2 linked regions of the Sediminicoccus sp. KRV36 genome follow. The protein of the gene in region 1 interacts with the protein of each later gene in a pairwise test. Links are inferred from orthologs where the notes say so. Each region holds a gene or a part of one and is shown in the gene's direction. Other genes may lie near its edges.

Region 1 (3,999 bases):
TGCAGGTGGTGCGCCCCCCCGCCGTGGCACCGCCCGATGGGCCGGGCAGCCTGGTCGTGCAGGATGAGTACCAGCGGGTGATCGCCGCGGCGCAGCGCGGCTCGGGCCCGCATCGCCGGCTGCGCCTGGTCCGCGAAAGTGACCAGCCGCCCGGCGCGCCGCTGTTTCGCTGCGCCGACCTGGAAGGCGCCTATGGCCGCACGGCGGTGACCAGCACCACCTGTGTGGGTGCGGCGGGCGGGCAATTGCTGCGGCTGCGGGTTTCCATGCCGCGGCGCGATCCGCCAGCGGCCGATCCGCGCGCCTTCATTCGCGACATCACCGAAGCCCTGCGCCGCGGCGGGGGCTGAAAGCCACCCCCTCGGCTACCAGCTGCGAATACGCTCATAGAGCGGCTTAAGCAGGAAGGGGCTAAGAAACAGTGGAAACTGGCAGAGCACGCAGAACAGCAGGATCCCCGGATCCGTCGCCTCCGGCAGCACCGCCAGATAGAGCGCCATATTGCGGTTGCCGGCCAGCAGTCCGGCCGAGAGTGCCAGCCGCTGCCCGAACCCCGCGAAAGCGAGTGCCGTCGCCGCATTCATGGCCAGCGTGCCGCCAAAGGCCATGGCGACGCCGGTCAGGATGAAGCCGGGCTCCGCCAGCATGCGCGCCAGCACGCCATCCATCACGCCGAAGCCATAGAACACCACCAGCAGCACCACCGCCCCATCCACCGCGCGCCCCCAATGCTGGAGTTGCGCCGGGGCCACCACACGGCGGATGCCGATGGAAATCACCAGCGGTAGCAGCACCACCAGCCCCAGCCGCAGCATCAGCCCCGTCATGGAAATCGCGAGATCAATGCCCAGCAGCCCCAGCGCCAAGGGCGGCGCCGTGATCGGGATCAGCAGGATGGAGAGCACCGCCACCACGAAGGCGATCTCGCCATCCAGCCCCACCATTCGGGCAAAAGCCGGTGAGGAGGTGGCGGCACAGCCCGTCGCCACGATCACCAGCCCATTGGCCAGCGGGCCGGTGATGCCCAGCGCTGTGAGTGCCGCCCAGGCCAGCAAAGGCGTCGCGATCAGCAGCCAGGCCAGCAATGCGACCACCAGCAGGGGCCGGCGCAGATAGGCCAGCACCTGGGCCGGGTCCACGCGCAGCAGCACCAGCACCATGAGGATGAAGACCACGGGCGTGATCACGTCCCGGAACAGCGCGGCCAGCGGGGGGATGAACAGCCCCGCGAAGATGCTGCCGGCCAACAGCGCGGCCCCGTGCAGGGCGGACCATTCCAGGAGGCGGCGCGTCAGGTCCAAGGGTTCTGCATGGTTGGTGGCGTTCGCCGGATGTTCTATAGCCCTGTGCGTGTCCGCACCATCCTCTCCAGGGGCTGCCCCCCCGCAAGACTACCTCGCCCGGCTGAACCCGGAGCAACGCTCGGCCGTGGAAACGCTGGACGGGCCTTTGCTCGTGCTGGCCGGTGCGGGCACCGGCAAGACGCGGGTGCTGACCACCCGATTCGCGCATCTGCTGATGACGGGCCGCGCCCAGCCGCACCAGGTGCTCTCCGTCACCTTCACCAACAAGGCCGCGCGCGAGATGCGCGAGCGTGTGGGCGCCATCCTGAACCGCCCGGTGGAAGGGCTGTGGCTGGGCACGTTCCACGCGCTCGCCGCGCGCATGCTGCGCCGCCATGCGGAGCTGGTCGGCCTCACCTCCAGCTTCACCATCCTGGACACGGATGATCAGGCGCGCCTGCTCAAGCAGGTGATGGAAGCGGAAGGTGTGGACCTCAAGCGCTGGCCGCCCAATGGCCTCATGGGCGTGATCCAGCGCTGGAAGGATCGCGGGCTGACGCCGGACCGCATTCCTGTGGCCGAAACCTCCGACTACGCGAATAACCGCGCCGAGAAGCTCTACGCCGCCTACCAGGCGCGGCTGGTGGCGCTGAATGCCTGCGACTTCGGCGACCTGCTGCTGCACATCACCGAAATCCTGCGCACCAATGCCGAAATCCTGGCGAGCTATCATCGCCTGTTCCGCTACATCCTGGTGGATGAGTATCAGGACACCAACCTGGTCCAATATCTATGGCTGCGGCTGCTCGCCCAGGGCCACAAGAACATCTGCTGCGTCGGCGATGATGACCAGTCCATCTATTCCTGGCGCGGCGCCGAGATCGAAAACATCCTGCGCTTCGAGCGCGACTTCCCGGGGGCCGTCATCGTGCGGCTGGAGAGCAATTATCGCTCGACGCGCCCCATCCTCGCCGCGGCCGCGGGGCTGATCGCCCGCAATGAGGGGAGGTTGGGCAAGACCCTGCGCTCCGGCCGCGAGGATGCCTCGGGCGAGCGGGTGCGCGTGGTGTCGCTGTGGGACAGCGAGGAGGAAGCCCGCATGGTCGGTGGCCGCATCGAGGAAGCGCGGCGTGACGGGCAGAATTTGAGCGAAATCGCCATCCTGGTGCGTGCCGGATTCCAGACGCGCTCCTTTGAGGAAAGGCTGATCACCCTCGCCATCCCGTATCGCGTGTTTGGTGGTGCCAAATTCTACGAGCGCGCCGAAATCCGCGACGCCATCGCCTATTTCCGCGCCCTCTCCCAGCCCAATGATGATCTGGCCTTCGAGCGCATCGTGAACACGCCCAAGCGTGGTTTGGGCGATACCGCCATGGCGGCGCTGCACCGCCTGAGCCGTGATGAGAAAATCCCGCTGCGCTTCGCCGCCGAGCGCCTCTGCCAGACCGATGCCATCCGCCCCCGCCCGCGCGCGGCCCTGCGCGAATTGCTGGAAGGCCTGAGCCGCTGGAACGCGGCCCTGGAACGCGAGGGCCATGTCGTCGTCGCCGCCCAGGTCCTGGAGGAGAGCGGCTATGTCGAGATGTGGAAGGCCGACCGCAGCATCGAGGCCGCGGGGCGCCTCGACAACCTCAAGGAATTGCTGCGCGCCATGGGGGATTTCGCGACCCTCGGCGCCTTCCTGGAACACATCGCCCTGGTCATGGAAAATGACGATAATTCCGAGGGCCAAAAGGTCGGCATCATGACGCTGCACGCCGCCAAGGGCCTGGAATTCGACATGGTCTTCCTGCCAGGCTGGGAGGAAGGGCTGTTCCCCTCGCAGCGCAGCCTGGATGAGGGCGGCGCCAAGGCGCTCGAAGAAGAACGCCGCCTCGCTTATGTCGGCATCACCCGCGCCCGCAGGCATTGCACCATCAGCCATGCCGCCAACCGGCGCATCTACGGCAACTGGGTGAACTCCATCCCGTCCCGCTTCCTCGATGAACTCCCCGAGAGCGAAATCCTGCGCGAGGGCGGCGTGGCTCAGGCAGCCCGCATGCCATCCAGCGTGTTTTCAGCGGGGGCCCCGCTGTCCTCCCAGCGCCGGCCGCGCGTGATCGAGGCCGGCGCCTGGGAGGTGGATCAAAGGCCCGAACGCGAAAAAGCCTTCGCGCGGGGGACGCGCGTCTTCCACACCAAATTCGGCTATGGGCGCGTGCTGGATGTGGATGACGACAAGCTGGAAATCGAGTTCGAGAAGGCGGGCGTGAAGCGGGTGTTGGACCGTTTTGTCGAGCCGGCTTAGATCGAGGGGCGTTGCCCCCCGAGCCCCCCAGCAGGAAACACAGTTTCCTGCACCTTCGATCCAAAGAGTCTCATGAAGAAACATCCCGCGCAGCTCGAAACCTTGGTGCTGGACCAGCTGCCCGAGGACGCAGTCCCCTCCTATGAGGCAGCACTGCTGGCCGTCAGCGCCACCATCTCGCTGTTTCACGACGAAGCGACCGACCATTGGCGCATCGAAGCCGTGCGCGACACGCTGGCCGACCAGGATGCGCTGCACGCCGCCCTGGCCCTGGCCGCCGGCCTGACGGGCCATGAAGCGCCGCTGACCCGCAGCCTGACGGAGTCCGATGGCTGGCTGGCGCGCACCGTGGAAGCCTTCCCCGAACAGGAAATCGGCCGCCGCTTCCTGATCCGCCCCACCCATGTCGCACCCCGCCACACCTATGGC
Region 2 (3,522 bases), 3.1 Mb from region 1 along the record:
GCATCCGCGAAGCGCGGGGCGACCCAGAGCGGGCGCATGCCGGGATTGGACAGCGTCACCCAATAGCCGAAACCCGCGCCCTCGGCCTGGCTGCCGGTGCGCAGGATGATGACCCGCCCCGCGCAACCCTCCCAGCCGGGCGGCTGCGCCGCGGCCCACGGCACCACAACCAGGCAGGGCGCCCAAACCAGGCAGAACGCCAGCCAAAGACATCTCCGTCGCACCACGCGCCAACCCCATTCGTCTTGCGCGGCAAGGACTGGCACGGCCCCCCGCGCCTGGCGAGGGGGCGCGCGTCAGCCCGGCGCGGCGCAGATGAAGGTGGTGGAGGCGCGAAGCGTGGCCTCGGGCACGGCCGAGGGCGTCCGCGCGAGCCATTGGCGGGACCAGCCGCCCGCCTCCATGCGGAAGGCGGCGCGGCTGATGGCGCCCTGGCCGTTATACGCCACCGTCACCTGCACCGGCCGGCCCGAGATGTTCCGCAAATCCACCGAGCTTGCCCAATAGCCACGCTCGGACTTGCTCTGCCAGCCGGAGGGTTCCAGCACGCCGCTGCAATTGGGCGGAACGGCCTGGGCCCAGGCCCCGGCCAGCGGCAACGCCATCAGGGCGGCGACCAAACAGATCTTGTGCATCATTCCCTCCTGTCCTGGTGAAACCAGCATGCCGCGTCCCTGGTCCCGGCGCCAATCGGCGTTGCGGATGGCCATGATCGGCCGCACCTTGCGCCCGGCCCCGCCGCGCGTCAGTTTGCGGCCGAATGCGGTTGAGGAATTCCCATGTCTGACAGCTTTGATGTCATCATCATCGGCGCCGGTCCGGGCGGCTATGTCTGCGCCATCCGCGCGGCCCAGCTCGGCCTCAAGGTGGCCTGCGTCGAGAAGCGCGCCACCCTGGGCGGCACCTGCCTCAATATCGGCTGCATTCCCTCCAAGGCGCTGCTGCAATCCTCCGAGCATTTCGAGGAAACCAAGCACAAGCTGGCTGATCACGGCATCGTGGTGACCGGCGTCTCCTTTGATCTCGCGCGCATGCAGGCCCGCAAGGCCGAGGTGGTGGGTGCGAATGTGAAGGGCGTGGAATTCCTCTTCAAGAAGAACAAGGTGACCTGGCTGAAGGGTGCGGGGCGCATCGTGAACCCCACCACGGTCGAAGTGGCCGGCGTGGAATATGGGGCGAAGAACATCGTCATCGCGACGGGCAGCGAGAGCATTCCGCTGAGGGGCATCGAGGTGGATGAGACGCGCATCGTCACCTCCACCGGCGCGCTGGAGCTGGCGCGGGTGCCGGACCACCTGGTGGTGATCGGCGGCGGCGTGATCGGGCTGGAGTTGGGCAGCGTCTGGGCCCGGTTGGGGGCCAAGGTGACCGTGGTCGAGTATCTCGACCGCCTCACCCCCGGCATGGACAATGAGCTGGGCAAGGCCTTCGAGCGTGTGCTGACCAAGCAGGGCTTCAAGTTCAAGCTGAAGAGCAAGGTGACCGCCGCCGTGGCGGATGCGACGGGCGTGAATGTCACCATCGAGCCCGCCGCCGGCGGTGCCGCCGAGACGCTGCGCGCCGATGTCGTGCTGCTGGCCATCGGCCGCCGCCCGCATATCGAGGGGCTGGGCCTGCCGGAGGTCGGCGTCGCACTCGATGAGCGCGGCCGCGTGAAGACCGATGCGCATTTCGCCACCAGCGTGCCCGGCATCTACGCCATCGGCGATGCCATCGCGGGTGCCATGCTGGCCCACAAGGCCGAGGATGAGGGCGTGGCGCTGGCGGAACAGCTCGCCGGGCAGAAGCCGCACATCAACTACAACGCCATCCCGAGCGTGGTGTACACATGGCCCGAGCTCGCTTCCGTGGGTGAGACGGAGGAGCAGCTGAAGGCGCGCGGGCAGGCCTACAAGATCGGCAAGTTCCCCTTCACCGCCAATGGCCGCGCGCGCGCCATGGGCGATATGGACGGCTTCGTGAAAATCCTGGCCGATGCCAAGACCGACGCCGTGCTGGGTGCCCATATCATGGGCCCCGATGCGGGCACGCTGATCGCGGAAATCGCACTCGCCATCGAATTCGGCGCGAGTGCCGAGGATGTGGCCCGCACCTGCCACGCCCACCCCACGCTGAGCGAGGCGGTGAAGGAAGCGGCACTGGCCGTGGATGGCCGCGCGCTGCATATCTGAGGCGCGATGGGCGGCGGCGGGGGCGGGCAGGCCTTGCGGCGCAGGCCCGGGCCAAAGCCACGCTGGCCCTGCGCATCCGCTTATCGCAGCTGCTCTGCTCGCTTTCGCGTCGCGCGGATGTCCCGCCGGGCGGCGCCACCACCCCTGCTCGCCCGGGCATAATTCCTGCATGGATCCCGCATGATCATTGACGCCCACACCCACACGCTCTGCCCCGAAGTGAATGGCCTTGTCGCCGGCCGGCCGGAACTGGCCGCCATCCCCTATGCGCGGGACATGCGGCCTGACAGCGCCGAGGTGGACCGCGCGCAGTTTCCCGTCCTGGGCAAGCGCTTCAACGACCTGGCCACGCGCCAGGCCGATATGGCGGCGATGGGCGTGACCCACCAGGTGGTGCTGCCGGCCCCCGGCCAGCAGCATTACTGGGCCGAGCCCGAATTGCTGGCGCGGCTGTCCCGCCTGCAGAACGCGCATGTGGCCAAGCTGGTGGCCAGCGATCCGGGCAGCTTCACCGGCCTCGGCACCCTGCCGATGACCGCACCCGAGCTGGCCGTGGCCGAGGCCACGCACGCGGTGGAGAGCCTTGGCCTGCGCGGCTTCCAGATCGATACGCGGGCCGGTGGGATGGAGCTTTCCGACCCCGCGCTCGATCCGCTCTACGCCAGGCTGGTGGCGCTGGACGTGCCGCTGGTGCTGCATCCGCTGGGCTTTTCCGAGGGCGCGCGGCTCGGGGATTTCTTCATGGTGAACACGGTCGGCAATCCTCTGGAGGAGGTGATCGCGGCCAATCACCTCATCCTCGGCGGCGTGCTGGATCGTCATCCGGGCCTGCGCGTGAAGATCGTCCATGGCGGCGGCTTCCTGCCCTTCCTGATCGGCCGGCTGGATCACGCCTGGAAGCGGCGCCCGGAAATCCATCGCCTGACGGCCGAGGCGCCTTCGGCCTATCTCAACCGCCTCTGGTACGACACGGTGGTGTTTGAGCCGCGCCTGCTGCGGATGCTGTTCGAGCTGGTCGGCCCGGGGCGGATCATGCTGGGCAGCGACTACCCCTTCGACATGGGCGAGGAAACGCCGCGCGCCACGCTGGCCGCGGCCGGCATTCCGGCGGCGGAGATCAGCGCGATCGAGAGCGGCACGGCGCGGGGGTTCTTCGGGATTTGAGGCCTCCGGCGGCTGGGGCCATTGGCCCCAGACCCCATGACTTTGACACGCGCTTCACGCCCCCCATCAGCGATGGCCCCAGCCGCCGGAGGCCCCCGCCTCAACGCGCCCCGCCCGGCGTGATGCCGAAGGCCGCCCGAAACGCCGCCCCGAAGGCCGGCGCGCTGGCATAACCCACGGCGGCGGC

What was found. The genes of interacting proteins can lie anywhere in the genome.
Region 2: the proteins of LHU95_RS19290 (region 1) and lpdA interact in binary tests that used the Escherichia coli proteins (3 or more experiments, as listed by UniProt). The link is inferred for Sediminicoccus sp. KRV36 from one-to-one orthologs.

The regions. Positions count from the first base shown.
Region 1 is NZ_CP085081.1:4,073,033-4,077,031, forward strand. The notes cover bases 1,095-3,999. They hold LHU95_RS19290 (UvrD-helicase domain-containing protein), read left to right. Parts: upstream 1,095-1,428; coding sequence 1,429-3,570; downstream 3,571-3,999. Other genes in these bases: LHU95_RS19285 (hypothetical protein), read right to left, coding at 1,095-1,301; LHU95_RS19295 (50S ribosomal protein L11 methyltransferase), read left to right, coding at 3,643-3,999. Also shown: LHU95_RS19280 (hypothetical protein), read left to right, coding at 1-350; more of LHU95_RS19285, read right to left, coding at 366-1,094. UniProt on the Escherichia coli protein: A helicase with DNA-dependent ATPase activity. Unwinds DNA duplexes with 3'-5' polarity. Translocates on single-stranded DNA with 3'-5' polarity. Initiates unwinding more efficiently from a nicked substrate than double-stranded DNA.
Region 2 is NZ_CP085081.1:981,786-985,307, reverse strand. The notes cover bases 1-2,975. They hold lpdA (dihydrolipoyl dehydrogenase), read left to right. Parts: upstream 1-779; coding sequence 780-2,171; downstream 2,172-2,975. Other genes in these bases: LHU95_RS04310 (amidohydrolase family protein), read left to right, coding at 2,352-2,975; LHU95_RS04320 (hypothetical protein), read right to left, coding at 297-635; LHU95_RS04325 (hypothetical protein), read right to left, coding at 1-164. In the rest of the region: more of LHU95_RS04310, read left to right, coding at 2,976-3,335; LHU95_RS04305 (helix-turn-helix domain-containing protein), read right to left, coding at 3,436-3,522. UniProt on the Escherichia coli protein: Lipoamide dehydrogenase is a component of the glycine cleavage system as well as of the alpha-ketoacid dehydrogenase complexes.